One region of the Streptomonospora salina genome, then DNA from elsewhere that is predicted to be linked to it. Evidence: predicted binding sites of a transcription regulator. Region 1 holds the regulator's gene; the other holds the start of a gene.
What was found. The regulator LexA, encoded in region 1, represses DNA repair genes until DNA is damaged. The targets are predictions, from matches to a motif close to TCGAACANNTGTTCGA.
Positions count from the first base shown of each region.

Region 1 (7,026 bases):
CCGTCGCGCCAATTGGTCATGACGACGTCCCGGCGCTCCCACTCGACCGCGTCATAGGGGTGGACGCCCGGCTGCGTGAAGATGCGCTCCATCTTCAGCCCCTTGCGCCGGTCTTTGCCTTTGCGAGCCGCCCCGCTAGCGGTCTCCGTCATGTCGCTCCCCCTGCTCCTCGTCGCGTACCCGGATCAGGCACCGCTCCACCCGGTTGGATGCGGTGCGTCGTGCTCGCCGGGCCGCCCGCGGCGGCCCGGTCCTCGTCTTCTCAGTCTTCGGTGTCGGCCTCGGCCGGCTGCTCCGGTTGCGCCGACGGCGCTCCGTGGCGCTCCCGCCCCGCCCGCAGTTCGGCGATCTCGGTCTCGAAGTCGGCCAGCGACTCGAATCCGCGGTAGACCGAGGCGAAGTGCAGGTAGGTCACCTCGTCCAGCTCGCGCAGCGGGCCCAGTATCGCCAGCCCGATCTCGTGGGCGGGGACCTCGGCCGCACCCCGGGACCGGATCTCCTCCTCGACCTGCTGGCCCAGCTGCGCCAGCGCGTCCTCGGTGACCGGCCGCCCCTGGCAGGCGCGTCGCACCCCGGCGACGATCTTGGTGCGGGAGAACGGCTCGGTCACGCCCGAGCGCTTGCACACCATCAGCAGGACCGTCTCCTGCGTGGTGAATCGGCGCTCGCACTGCGGGCAGGACCTCCGGCGCCGGATGGCCGAACCGTCTTCGGTGGACCGGCTGTCGATCACCCGGGTGTCCGGGTGACGGCAGAACGGGCAGTGCATGCCGGCGTCCCTCCCCCGTGATCGGTTCGGCTCGTTCCGGCCACGGCGTCCGCGAGCGCACGGCGCCGCCCGCGGATGTGCGGGATGCGCCGTCACGGCGGAGGTGGCCGCCCCCGTCGGAACCGCCCGCGGTGCGGGGGCGACGGGAGATCAGGTACCCACTAAAGCACAATTTCTAGGCTGCGTGTTCCAAGGCAAGCACTAGATGTTGTGGTCAACTTACGACCGGCGTACCCACTACGCAAGCCCCTTATGCGGGCTGCGGGAAAGCCGTGCAGGTCACCGGCCCCGCGAAACGCGCAGCGGCCGGGCGTGCCGCCTGCGTTCCCGCCCGCCGGACCGGACTCCTGTGCCCAGACCCACATCCCGAGCACGGCCGACCGCGAACACGGAATCCGGTCGCCCGGGGCCTCTCCGGGGCGGCGGGGCCGGCCCGGAGAGGCCGCGCCGGCGGCGGGAAGGGGGCGGACGCGCACACCGGCGGCGCACCGGGCGGATTCCCGGCACCGGACGCGGCGGCGACCGGTCGGTACCTTACTCGCCCGCGCCGCCCGCTCGGGCGCGTACACGCCGGAGCCCGGCCGGGGCCGCGGGGCGCGTGTACGGCGCATCGGGACCCGTCACCGCCGCTGTGGAGAGCGCGGTGGGATATCTCCAGGGCGGCACCGGCGCAGCTGCCGCGGCGCCGGTACAGCGGCGCCCGAATTCGGCCGGCGGCCGACAGGGCTGTCCCGGCGCGACCGGTTCGCCGGCGGTCCCGGTACGGGTCCGGTCAGAAGTCCGGCATCTCCAGCTCCTGGCCCGGTTCGAGCTCGGACTCGCCGAGACCGTTCACCCGCACGATCCTGTGCACGGTGCTGCGGGGGTCGTCGCCGGGTCGCACGCGCTCGGCGATGTCCCAGAGCGTGTCGCCGTCGCGGACGACGACGGTGGAGGGGGGTTCCTCGCGCAGAGCGGATTCGGGGGCCGCGCCGGATGCGGCGGCGCCGGCGGTGGCGGCGGCCGTGGCCAGCGCCACCAGCGCGGCGGTGGCCAGCACCGAGGCGGCGGTGCCCACGACGATGCGCCCGCGGCGGGTGAGGCGGTCGCTCCAGACCCGAACGGCGGCGGCCAGCGCCGTGGCCGGGGCGCGGGACGCCCGGGCGGGCTCGGGGTCCGGATGCACCGGCCGTCGCCGGGAGCGGTCCGGAGCCGGCTGGGCGGGTACGGCCGCGGCTTCGGCCGCGGATTCGGCGCAGCTCCACTCCGGAAGCTGCCGCTCCCAGTCGAACAGCGCACCGTTGTGCGCGCCCGGGATCGTGTCGGCCGCTGCCGCTCCGCCGAGGCGGGCGGACTCGTCGGCCGGCGGCGGCGCCTGGGCCGGCACCACCCACAGCCGGGAGCGGCGGCCGCGGCGGCCGGGCCGGGCGGCAGAGTCGGGAGCCGGTGCGTCCGGCCAGTCCACGGGGGATTCGAATGCAGCGGCGGATCGAGACGCAGACAGAGTCATGGCCACACAGCCCTCACCTTCGTACGCCAGTCCATTAGAACTAACGTTCGATTCCTACCGCATCCGCGCGAAATTTTCAGCACCATCTCGAACGTTTGTTTGATATTGCCGTGTGCACGCAGTAGCGTTGGACATGTTTCGCTGCGGTATCGGCGCTGCCACTCGACGTGGTCGCACGCGCGCTACCGCTGGCGAAGATCGATCGACGGGCCGGTCCCACGTGTCGGGGGGATCCGCCTGACGCCTGCACCGATAGCCGCATCCAGAACAACCGACCCCCGAGGAGGCCGGCCGTGCCGGAGGAGAACCACGGAACCCAGGAACCTCACGCGGGCGGGGGGTCCGTCACCGCACTCCGGTCCACTGCCGCTCCACCCGCGGATCCGCAGGACTCCGCTGACGGCGCCGAGGGAGCACCGAAGCTTACCGCCCGCCAGCAGAGCGTGTTGAACTGCATCCACCGTTACGTGCGGCAGCGCGGGTATCCACCGTCGATCCGGGAGATCGGCGACGCGGTGGGGCTATCGAGCCCGTCCAGTGTGGCGCACCAATTGAAGGTGTTGCAACGCAAAGGCTATCTCTATCGCGATCAGAACCGCCCACGCGCGGTCGAAATCCGCATTCCGGGACAGGCTCCGGTCCGCTCGTGGGACCACTTGGAGGAGACCCCCGAGGCCGACGAATCCCGGGCCACGGCGGTTCCGGTCGTCGGACGCATCGCCGCCGGCGGCCCGATCCTGGCCGAGGAGTCCATCGAGGACGTGCTCACCCTCCCCAAGCAGCTCGTGGGCGAGGGCCGGCTGTTCATGCTGAACGTGGTCGGCGACTCGATGGTCGATGCCGCCATCACCGACGGCGACCTGGTCGTCGTCCGCCAGCAGCCCGACGCCGACAACGGCGACATCGTCGCTGCACTGCTGGACGACGAGGCCACGGTCAAGACCTTCAAACGCGACGACGGCCATGTGTGGCTGCTGCCGCGCAACGACGACTACACGCCGATTCTCGGTGACGACGCCACCATTCTCGGCAAGGTCGTCACCGTTCTGCGACGCGTGTGAGGCACCGGCGGCGTCCGGTAACGAATTCGAATCGCTTCGGCACGGGCCCGTGATCCGGCTTACTGATCACGGGCCCGACACGTTTTCGGAATTCAACGGTTATCCCGCTCCCGATCCGTCCGGCGGCGCTTCGCCGCCTGGACACGCGGCGCGCTAGACCACAACGCGGCAGAAGCGCCAGGGACCAAAGGCCGGTGCCGCCACCGGTTCGGCAGCACAGCGTGTACGGGCCGAGGCGTCCCGGTCCCGCGGGCACGAAGGTCCCCGGCGCGGCCGCCGCCGACCGCGCCGGCCACAGCCCGGGGCGGACCCGGCCACTACGGTGGGACCATGCCCGTCCGCGCCGCCCTTCGCGCCACCGCCCCGTCCGTGCTCCTGACAGTCCTGCTCGCCGCCGGCTGCGCCCCCGGCGACGGATCCGGCGGCTCCGGGACCGCCCCCGAACCGCCGGGCGTCCGCCCGCAGCAGCTCCCTGTGACATTCGAGAGCGGACCCGACACCCTCCACGGCACCTTCGCGCTGCCGCCCGGCGGCGGCACGGACCTGCCCGCCGCGCTGATCGTCTCCGGAAGCGGCCCCACCGACCGCGACGGCGACAACCCGGCCCGGCCCGACGCGGGAACCAACGAGAACTTCGCGCGCGTACTGGCCGACTCCGGGGTGGCGTCACTGCGCTACGACAAACTCGGCAGCGGCAAGACGGGCATGGCCGCACGCGACGACGACGCGACGGTCGGCTACGACGTCTTCGCCGAGGAGTTCGCCGACGCCTACGCCCACCTCGCCGACCGGCCCGAGGTCGACCCGTCCCGGCTGATGGTGGTGGGCCACAGCGAAGGGGCGCTGTTCGCGCTGAACGCACACACGATCGTCGACGCGCATCCGCCCCGGGCGCTCGTCCTCGCCGCCCCGCCCGGCCGGCGCTACCTCGACACCGTCGACCGGCAGATCACCGAGCAGGTCCGCCAGGCCGAGGCCGCCGGATCCATGGACTTCGGGCGGGCCGAGGAGACCCTGTCCGACCTGCGCTACGGCATCGCCCGGATCCGCGACGGCGAGGACCTGGACGGGCTGCACCTGGCATCGGAGGTGAACCGGATCCTGGCCCCCGAGTTCGTACCGTTCCTGCGCAGGATCGACACCATGGACCCGGTGGAACTGGCCCGCGACCTGCCTCCGCAGACCGCCGCACTGGTGCTGCGCGGCACGGAGGACTCCCAGATCACCGCCGCCGCCGTCGACCGCCTCATGACCGGCCTGCCCGGCGCCCGGCGCGTCGACCTCGACGGCGCCGACCACGTGTTCCGAATGTACAGCGACGCGCCCGGCGCCGCGGTCCTCGACGCCGACCGCCGCTTCTCCCCCGACGTGCAACCCGCTCTGGACCGGTTCCTGGAGTCGCAGGCCGACCTGTGACGCGTCCTCCGGAGAACTCCCCCGGAGGCGCCCGCCGTGCGGGAGCCGGGAACCGGCCGCGGGCCCGGCTCTCCGAGGCTCGGCTTCAGCCGCCCGACCCGATCTCCTCGGTGACGGAACGGGCCAGCGACTCGGCGTTGGACAGCGCCACGTCGTCGGGGACGGAGGAGCCGGCCTGGTAGTCGACGGCGGCGGTGTGGCAGGACATGGCGTACAGGTTCGACATCCGCACCGCTACACAGCCCCAGTCGAAGCCGCGCACCGTCTCGTTCCAGGCTTCGGCCTCGTCGCCGATGCCGGCGACGCTGTCGGCGTCCTTGCCCTCCACCGCCGCGCGCAGCGCGGCGGAGGCGGCCTCCGTCCCCGGGGTGCCGTCGGCGCCGGCGTGGCGGACGAGGACCAAGCGGGCGGCGGCGGGCACCTGGGCGGCAGTCTGCGAGGTGGCCCAGCGGCATTCGTAGCCGTCGCGGCGCTCGGGGTCGAAATCCTCGATCCGCTGGTTCAGCTCCGTCTCGCGCGCGGGTACGAGGCCGTCCAGGACCTCGTCCGGGGCCACCGAGCAGTCGGGGGCCGCCTCGTAGTCGCCGTCCGGCGCTGCGAGCGCCACGATCGCCCACGCCCCCGCGCCGACCACGAGCAGCATCACGACCGCGGCCGCGGTGACGGCTGCGACCGCGCATCCGCGGTTGTTCGCCGGTTTCGCGGGGACGGGGTCGGGCGGCATGGCGTCGAGCGGCACGGGCCGCCGCGCCCCTCCGACGTCGAACGGCGCCGACGGCCGCTCCCTCGGTGCCTCGTGCCCGTCCGCGTTCTCCCCCGGCGGCCCGGCGTCGGATCCCCCGGGCGATTCGTCCGGCCCCGGGCCGGGACCGTCCGAACGGTGCTGGGGCATGGGTGTCTCCCTGTCCTGGTGGTACTCGGCGCCGGTGCGCACCCCGGCGCGGAAAGCGCGGTCGGCCACGCTACTACCCGGATCCCGGCGGGCACCGCCTGCGGTGCCGCATTCGGGCCGCGGGCGCCGGTGCGCCTAGAGCGAGGCGGCCACCTGTTCGGCGACGCCGACGGCGCTGCCGCGGGCTTCGTCGTAGTCCATTCCGCCGCCCCCGTCGGCGTCGCCGCCGTAGAACACCTGGATGAGCATGTTGTCGCGGCGGAAGACGACTTCGGCCGAGGTGCCGTCGGAGGTACCCGGCCACGCCAGCGCTCCCTCACCCAGCTCGGGGAGGGGGGCGGCGCCTTCGAGGCCGCCGATGGGGGCCAGCTGCTCCAGCCGTCGGTCGGCGGCGCGGGCTCCGCTGACGTCGCCGGCCTTGTCGGTGAAATGGGCGGTGAAGTCGACGTGGAGCGAGCGCGGCGGGCCGTCGGTACCGACGGAGGTCCACACGCAGGTGGAGCTGTCGGCGTCGTCCACCGGGCCGTGTTCACTGGTTTCGAGCGCGGCCTCGGGTACGAGTTCGCGGACGTCCTCGCGGGGCAACGCCGAACAGGCGGGGGCGGCGGCGTAGGTGTCGGCCTCGTCGGCGCGGACGGCCGGCGCACCGCGCCCCCACAGCAGGCCGGCGGTGACCCCTGCGGCGACGAGCAGGACCGCTCCTGCTGCCGCGGCGATCCACACCCGCCGCGGCGAGCCAGCCCGGTCGGCGCCGGGAATGCCCGAGGCGCTCCCGATCCGGTTCATGGCTCAGGCCACCACGACGTTGACCAGCTTCGGCGCCTTGACCACGACCCTGCGGACCTCCTTGCCGCCGATGAAGCTCTGCACCTTCTCCGAGGCGAGCGCCAGGCGCTCCAGCTCGTCGTCCCCGATGTCGGGAGCGACCTGCAGCTTGTCACGGACCTTGCTGGAGACCTGGACGACACACGTGACCGCTTCCTGCGTCAGCAGTTCCGGGACGGGGGTGCGCCAGTTGCCGATGGCGACCGATCCGGTGCGGCCGAGGCGTTCCCAGCCCTCTTCGGCGGCGTAGGGTGCGAACAGCGACAGGGTGACCGCGATGGCTTCGGCGGCCTCCCGCACGGCGGGGTCCTGCGCGCCGGGGCCGGAGTCGACCGCCTTGCGGGCGGCGGTGACCAGCTCCATCAGGCGCGCGACGGCGACGTTGAACCGGTGCGACTCGACGGCGGCGGAGATCTTGTCCAGCGCCTGGTGGGTGGCCTTGCGCAGCGCCACGTCGCCGTCGGCGGGGTCGGTTCCGGGTTCGGTGGCGGCACCGGCCTCGACCATGACCCGGAAGGCGCGGTTCAGGAACTTCAGGGAGGCGGCCGGCGACACGTCGGCCCAGTCGATGTCG
Region 1 is NZ_JACHLY010000001.1:4,527,207-4,534,232, reverse strand. It holds gene HNR25_RS20535 (vitamin B12-dependent ribonucleotide reductase) at 1-152, opposite strand, end outside; gene nrdR (transcriptional regulator NrdR) at 263-769, opposite strand; gene HNR25_RS25465 (LysM peptidoglycan-binding domain-containing protein) at 1,542-2,213, opposite strand; gene lexA (transcriptional repressor LexA) at 2,702-3,319, shown strand; gene HNR25_RS20515 (alpha/beta hydrolase family protein) at 3,650-4,735, shown strand; gene HNR25_RS20510 (hypothetical protein) at 4,821-5,696, opposite strand; gene HNR25_RS20505 (hypothetical protein) at 5,763-6,413, opposite strand; gene leuS (leucine--tRNA ligase) at 6,417-7,026, opposite strand, start outside.

Region 2 (7,026 bases), 140 kb from region 1:
CCTCCTGGAGGTGGCACCAGACACCGAACTCGCTGTAGTCGGGGCCGGCGAGCACTTCGACGTCGGCTTCGACCCGGGCGGCTTCGGGGAATTCGCCCTCGTAGGGCGGGGTGTCGCCGATGGTGCCCCCGAAGTCGTTGGTCTCGGAGATGCGCAGGATCAGCCCGTGGTCGGGGTGGTAGGCCCGCTCCAGGTACTCGTCGTCGGATTCGTACTCGTCGACGTCCCAGCCGTTGGTGGCGAAGTCGTCCTGGTAGACGAGGGTGCCGTCGGGCGGCCCGCCGCCGAGTAGCAGTGCGGAGCCGATCACACCGCCCGCCACCAGTACCAGCACGGTCGCCGCGGCGCCCAGGAGCATGCCGGTGCGGCGCCTCCTGCGGGGCGCGGGGCCGCCGGGAGTGCCCCCGCCGCCCGGACCGCCCGGACCGCCGGGCGTCGCGGGGCCGCCGTAGCCCGCGGCCGGCTGCCCGTAGGGCGGCGAGACCGGTCCCGGCCCGTAGGGCTGCTGCCGGGGACCCGGCTGCGGCCCCTGCGGTCCCGGGGGGCCGGGCGGGGCCTGCGGTCCCGACGGGCCGTACTGGGGCTGGGGGCCGGACGGGTGGCCGTAGGGCTGCTGCTGTGGTCCGGCCGGGGGGAAGCCGCCGGGCGGCGCGTATCCCGCCTCGGCGCCCGGCGGGGGGCCGTGCGGCGGCTGCCACTGCGGACCGGGCGGAGGCGGCTGCGGCCCGGGTCCGCCGGCGGACCCGGGCCCGTACGGGGCCTGCGGACCCGACGCGGGACCGTCCTCCTGGGGGTAGGGCCGGGTGGCCGGTGCCGGGGATGCGGTGTCGGGCTGCTGCGGGTGGGGGGCCGGTTCGGTCGGGACCGCGTCGGTTCCGGGAGCGGCCGCGTCCCCGCCGTTCCCGGATCCGGAACCGGGCTCCGCGCCGTCGGCGGCTTCCGCCGCGGCGGCGCCGGTCGGCGCCCCGCCGGCCGCGCCCGCGGCCGCCGCGGTGGACGGCGGTGTCCAGGACTCGACCACCGTGTCGCCGGCGATCGCCTCCGCTTCGGCCGGGTCGTCCTGGCCCACCAGCATGGTCATCAGCTGCTGCGCGGTGGGCCGGTTGCGCGGGTCCTTGTCCAGTGCGCTGCGGATCAGGCCGGTCAGCTGCGCGTCCAGGCCTTCCAGGTCGGCCTCGCCGGAACTGATGAGGTGCAGCACCGCGGGGACCGTCTGCGCGTCGAACGGCGCCTTGCCGGTGCCGGCATAGGCGACGAGGCAGCCCCAGGAGAAGATGTCGGAGGCCGGGGTGATCTCGCCGCCGGCGATCAGCTCGGGCGCCAGGTAGGAGGGTGTGCCCATCAGCTGGCTGGAGCGGGTGACCGCGCTCTCGTCGTCCATGGCCCGGGCGATACCGAAGTCGATCACCTTGGGGCCCACCGCCGAGAGCAGCACATTTCCGGGTTTGAGGTCGCGGTGGACGACGCCGGCGCGGTGGATGGCGGTCAGCGCCGCCGCGACCCCCAGGGCGAGGCTCTCCAGCGTTCCCCCGGCCATGGGGCCGTCGGCGGTGACGGACTGGGCCAGGTTGGGGCCGGGAACGTACTCCGAGACGATGAACAGCGGATCGCCGTCGAGGCGGGCGTCGAGGACGCCGGCGGTGGAGAACCGGGCGACTTTGCGGGCGGATTCGACTTCGCGCGCGAACCGGCGGCGGAAGTCGGAGTCGTCGGTCAAGTCGGGGTGGATCAGCTTGACGGCGACCTGCCGGTCGGCGGAGTCGCGGGCCAGGTAGACGGTGCCCATGCCGCCCCGCCCCAGTCTGCCCTCGATGCGGTAGTCGCCGAGCTCCTGGGGGTCGCCGGTGCGCAGGGGTTTGGCGCGCTCGTGCCCGTTGTCCGTCACAGTGCTGAGTTCCTTAGGCCAGGGGGAATTCGCGTCATAGCGTACAGACGCCCGGAGCGGGCGTGTCGGAGCCGATTGCCGGGCTTCGTCGAGCTTGGGGCGGGTGCATGTCGATTTTAGACAGGCCGCGCCGCATCCGGGTTCCGCATACTCCGGATATCGGCTATCGTTAGAACACGTGTTCGAATCCAGGGTCTGTCCTTCCCCGCAGGCCGGAGCCTCCCGCGGGAGGCCGCAGCTGAGGGGAGTGTCGCCAGTGGGCCACGTCTACGGTGTGCCGGTCGCCGTCACCGAGCGCGAAGGACGGCCGGTGCGCTTCGTATGGGACCGCCGCGTCTACAACGTCCGCCACGTCGTCGACCACTGGATCACCCTGCGCTCCGACTGGTCGCGCGCGACCCGGGGCAACTTGCCCCAGCGCGCCCATTGGCGGGTCGAGGCGGGATCGACCCGTGCCCGGGGGGTGTACGAACTCCAGCACGACTCCGCCTCCGACGCGTGGCTGCTGGCCCGCGTCTGGGACTGATCCGGCCGGGCGCCGGTCCGGTACCGGAACCGAACCGGCGCCCGGTGTCCGCATCCGGCCGCCGCCCGCGGTACCCGGTCGCCTGCTCGAACTCCCGGCCGATCTCCCGCACCCGGTGGACGATGCGGGTGCGCTCGGCCTCGGCGCGGGCTGCGTCGGAGCCGGCGAGTGTGCGGCCCTCCGCGATGCCGCCGGCCAGGCCGGGTTCGAGCCGGTCGCGCGCACGGTCCAGCGGGAGGGGGACCGGCGCGGTGTCGACCCCCCAAGCGCGCGGCGGCGGGCGGATCGCGCCGGGGAGGCAGGGTGCGGTGCGCACCGGCCGACGCGGTGGGGACGGTCCGGGGGCGGTATGAGACTCTTGGGAGCGGTGCCGGCGCTGGGCGGATCCGGCCGCACACCCTGCGGTCGAGCCCCCAGCACGCAGGAACCCGGTGCGAATCCGGGGCGGTCCCGCCACTGTGACCGGGGAGCGGCCCGCAACGAGCGCCACTGCCGGACGTCGTCCGGTGGGAAGGCGGCGGGCGAGCGGTGATCCGGAAGCCAGGAGACTGCGCGGCACCGGGCACGACCCCTATGGGCGCGGATTCCCGAGGAAGGACTGACCTGCGTGAGCGCTCCTGCTCGCTACCCGTTCAGCGCGGTCGTCGGAATGGACGACCTGAAACTCGCGCTGCTGATCAACGCCGTCTCGCCGGACGTCGGCGGCGTCCTGGTGCGCGGTGAGAAGGGCACCGCCAAGTCGACCGTCGTGCGCGCGCTCGCGTCGCTGCTGCCCGACCTCGACGTGGTCCAGGACTGCCGGTTCGGCTGCGACCCCGCCGCCCCCGACCCCCAGTGCCCCGACGGTCCCCACAGCGACTCCGCGGTGCCCGCCGAGCGCGAGGCGAAGCTGGTGGAGCTTCCGGTGGGCGCCAGCGAAGACCGGCTGGTGGGCTCGCTGGACATCGAACGGGCCCTCACCGAAGGCGTCAAGGCCTTCGAACCCGGTCTGCTCGCCGAGGCCCACCGCGGCGTCCTCTACGTCGACGAAGTCAACCTGCTGCACGACCACCTGGTCGACCTGCTGCTGGACGCCGCCGCCATGGGCACCTCCCACGTCGAGCGCGAGGGGGTCTCGGTGCGCCACGCCGCGCGGTTCCTGCTCGTGGGGACGATGAACCCCGAGGAGGGCGAGCTGCGTCCGCAACTGCTGGACCGGTTCGGCCTGACCGTGGAGGTGGCCGCCACCCGCGACCCGCAGTTGCGCGCCGACGTCGTGCGGCGCCGGCTCGCGTTCGAGGCCGACCCCGAGGGCTTCGCCGCGGGCTACGCCGACGACGAGGCGGAGCTGGCCGGCCGCATCCGCGCCGCTCGCAAGCGCCTGCCCGGGGTTGCGCTGACCGACTCCGCGCTGCGCCAGGTCACCGCCGTCTGCGCCGCTTTCGACGTCGACGGCCTGCGCGCCGACATCGTCACCGCCCAGGCCGCCATGGCCCTGGCCGCCTGGCACGACCACGGCGAAGTCACCGCCGACGACGTGCGCGACGCCGCCCGCCTGGCTCTGCCGCACCGGCGCAGGCGCGATCCCTTCGACGCGCCCGACCTCGACGAGGACCGGCTCCAGGAGGCCCTGGATCAGGCGGGTGATGCGGACCCAAAAGACCCGGGTGAGCCGGACGGCTCCGACGGCGACCCCGGCGGCGGGGACGACGGCGGCAGCGACGACGGCAGCGATGGCGGCAGCGATGGCGGCGGTGGGGCCGACGGCCCCGATTCGAGCGCGCCGCCGGAGGAATCGTCCGACACGGACACCGGCGGCGGGCCGGAGCGGGACCGCCCCGAGCCCGGCGACGGCGACCATGATCCGTCCGGCCCCGAACGGCCCGCCGGGTCCGGGCCGGGGGCCGAGGACGACACCGGATCGGGCGACGAGCAGTCGCCGCCCCGCCCGCAGGACCCCGGCCAGGGGAGCCGGTCGGAGGCCGGCGACACCTACCGCCCCCGCCTGTTCAGCCTTAGCGGTGTCGGCGAGGGCGCACCCGGCCGCCGCTCGCGCGCCGAGACCCCCTACGGCCGCACCTCCGGCGCGCGGGTGCCGCGCGCGTCGGTGCGGGGCCTGCACCTGACGGCGACCCTGCGCGCGGCGGCGCCCCACCAGCGCGCCCGCGGCCGCGCCGGCCCGGGACTGCTCGTGCGGTCGGGCGACCTGCGCGAGACCGTGCGCGAAGGCCGCGAAGGCAACCTCGTGCTGTTCTGCGTGGACGCCAGCGGCTCCATGGCCGCCCGGGAGCGGATGCGCGCCGTCAAAGGCGCGGTGCTGAGCCTGCTGACCGACGCCTACCAGCGGCGCGACAAAGTCGGCCTGGTCACGTTCCGGGGCACCGGCGCCCAGGTGGAGCTGCCGCCGACCTCCTCGGTGGAGGCCGGCGCGCGGCGCCTGCACGAGCTGCGCACCGGCGGGCGTACCCCGCTGGCGGCGGGGCTGGCGCGGTCGGCGGAGGTGCTGCGCGTCGAACGGTTGCGCGACCCCAGTCGCCGCCCCCTGCTGGTGGTGGTGACCGACGGGCGCGCTACGCGCGGCGGGCTGGACGAGGCGCTGCGCGCCGGTGCGCGCATCGGCGCACGCGGGGTCCACGGAGTCGTGGTCGACTGCGAGTCCGGGCCGGTGCGCCTGGGGCTCGCGTCGCGCCTGGCGGCCGGGATGGAGGCCGAAGCGGTCCGCCTGGAAGAGCTGGGCGCCGACGCGCTCAGCGGCCTGGTGCGCTCGACCCGCAGCGCGGCGTGAGCGCGGGCCGGCCGCCGCCGGCCGCGCCTCCGCACCCACCCGGCCGATCTCTCAACACACCTGTAGAACCGAGGGGACACACATGCCGCAGGGCAAACCCGACTACGTGCCCGAAGACGGGCTGACCACGCGCCAGCGCCGCAACCGCCCGCTGCTGGTCGTGCACACGGGGCCGGGCAAGGGGAAGTCGACGGCCGCGTTCGGGCTGGCCACCCGCGGCTGGGCGCAGGGCTGGGACATCGGCGTGTTCCAGTTCGTCAAGTCGGCGAAGTGGCGCATCGGTGAGGAGCGCGCGCTCAGCGTGCTCGGCGAGACCGGCGAGGGCGGCCGGGTCGACTGGAACAAGATGGGCGAGGGCTGGTCGTGGATCCAGCGGTCGGGCACCGAGCAGGACCACGCGGCCGACGCGGCCGAAGGATGGGCCCAGATCAAACGCGACCTGGCCGCCGAGACCTACCGGCTCTACGTCCTCGACGAGTTCACCTACCCGATGAAGTGGGGCTGGGTCGACGTCGACGACGTCGTCGAGACCCTGTCCCGGCGCGGCGGACAGCAGCACGTCATCGTGACCGGACGCGATGCCGACCCCCGCCTGACCGGGGCCGCCGATCTCGTCACCGAGATGACCAAGATCAAGCACCCCATGGACGCCGGGCAGAAGGGCCAGCGCGGCATCGAGTGGTGACGGCGCCGTCGGGGTGTCCCGGAACCGCGCCGGGCCCGGAGGCGGGTCCAGGGGCACCCCCGGCGAACGCAGCGGCGCCTAGCGCGCGGTGGTATCCGCTTCGGCGCCGTGCAGGTCGCCCGGGATGAGGCTGTAGGTCGCCAGGCCGGTGCGGCCCTCGTGCAGCGGCATGGCGTTGCGTTCGGTGCCTTCGTAGGCGAACCCGGCTTTCTCGGCCACGCGCCGCGACGCGGCGTTGCCGACGGCCGCCTTCAGCTCCACGCGCTGCAATCCCTGCTCGACCAGCGCCCACCGGGACACGGCCACCACCGCCTCGGTCGCCAGGCCGCGGCCGCGCGCCCACGCGCACAGCCAGTAGCCGATTTCGGTGCAGCGGGCGCGCCACGCGGTGCGGTTGAGGCCGATCGCCCCCAGGTAGGCGCCGGTCGCCGTGTCCACGGCCGCCCACTGCTGGCCGTCGCCGCCGGCCCGGGCCTGCGGCGCCGCAACCAGGCACCAGTGTTCGGCGTCGGCGCGCGTATAGGGCGCGCCGGGCTCCGGCATGGGCAGCCAGCGCTGCACCGCGGGGTCGGCGGCTCCGCGGTAGACGGCGCCGATGTCGTCGCGGGTGTGGGCCCGCAGCGTCAGGCGTTCGGTCTGCAGCACCGCCGCCGGCATCATCGGGGCCGGGACGTCGTCGCTCACCGGACCTCCTCCGCGGAGCGTGCCCGCGCCGCGGTGAGGAACCTCCCCGCGGCCGAGGGGAGCCCCGCCCAGTGCACGTGCAGGTACGAAGCGCTGACGGTGCCGGAGGCGAACCCCTCACCGCCCCCGCTGTTCCACTGCCACGCCGGCCGGTCGCCCGACCGCGGCTCGACGGCGGTGCGGTGGAACTCGTGGCCGCGTACGCGGGTCCCCGCCCGGGCGAGCAGCGTGTCGCCGACCGCGACCGCCGACCGGTAGCCCAGTGTCAGCGATCCGGTCATGGCGGCGTCGGCGGGCAGCACACCGCACATCGGAGCGCCGTCGAGGCTGCGGCACAGGTAGAGCAGACCGGCGCACTCGGCCGCGACCGGCCCGCCGCGGGCGGCCAGCGCGGCGACCTCGCCGCGCAGCGCGGCGTTGGCCGACAGCTCGGCGGCGTGGACCTCGGGGAAACCGCCGCCGACGATCAGCCCGTCGGTCCC
Region 2 is NZ_JACHLY010000001.1:4,383,010-4,390,035, forward strand. It holds gene HNR25_RS19855 (serine/threonine-protein kinase) at 1-1,885, opposite strand, end outside; gene HNR25_RS19860 (DUF6504 family protein) at 2,142-2,411, shown strand; cobalamin riboswitch at 2,833-2,962, shown strand; gene HNR25_RS19865 (putative cobaltochelatase) at 3,019-5,175, shown strand; gene cobO (cob(I)yrinic acid a,c-diamide adenosyltransferase) at 5,258-5,860, shown strand; gene HNR25_RS19875 (GNAT family N-acetyltransferase) at 5,939-6,517, opposite strand; gene HNR25_RS19880 (cobyrinic acid a,c-diamide synthase CobB) at 6,541-7,026, opposite strand, start outside.
Region 2: the regulator LexA is predicted to act here: its motif matches at 2,056-2,071, upstream of HNR25_RS19860 (DUF6504 family protein).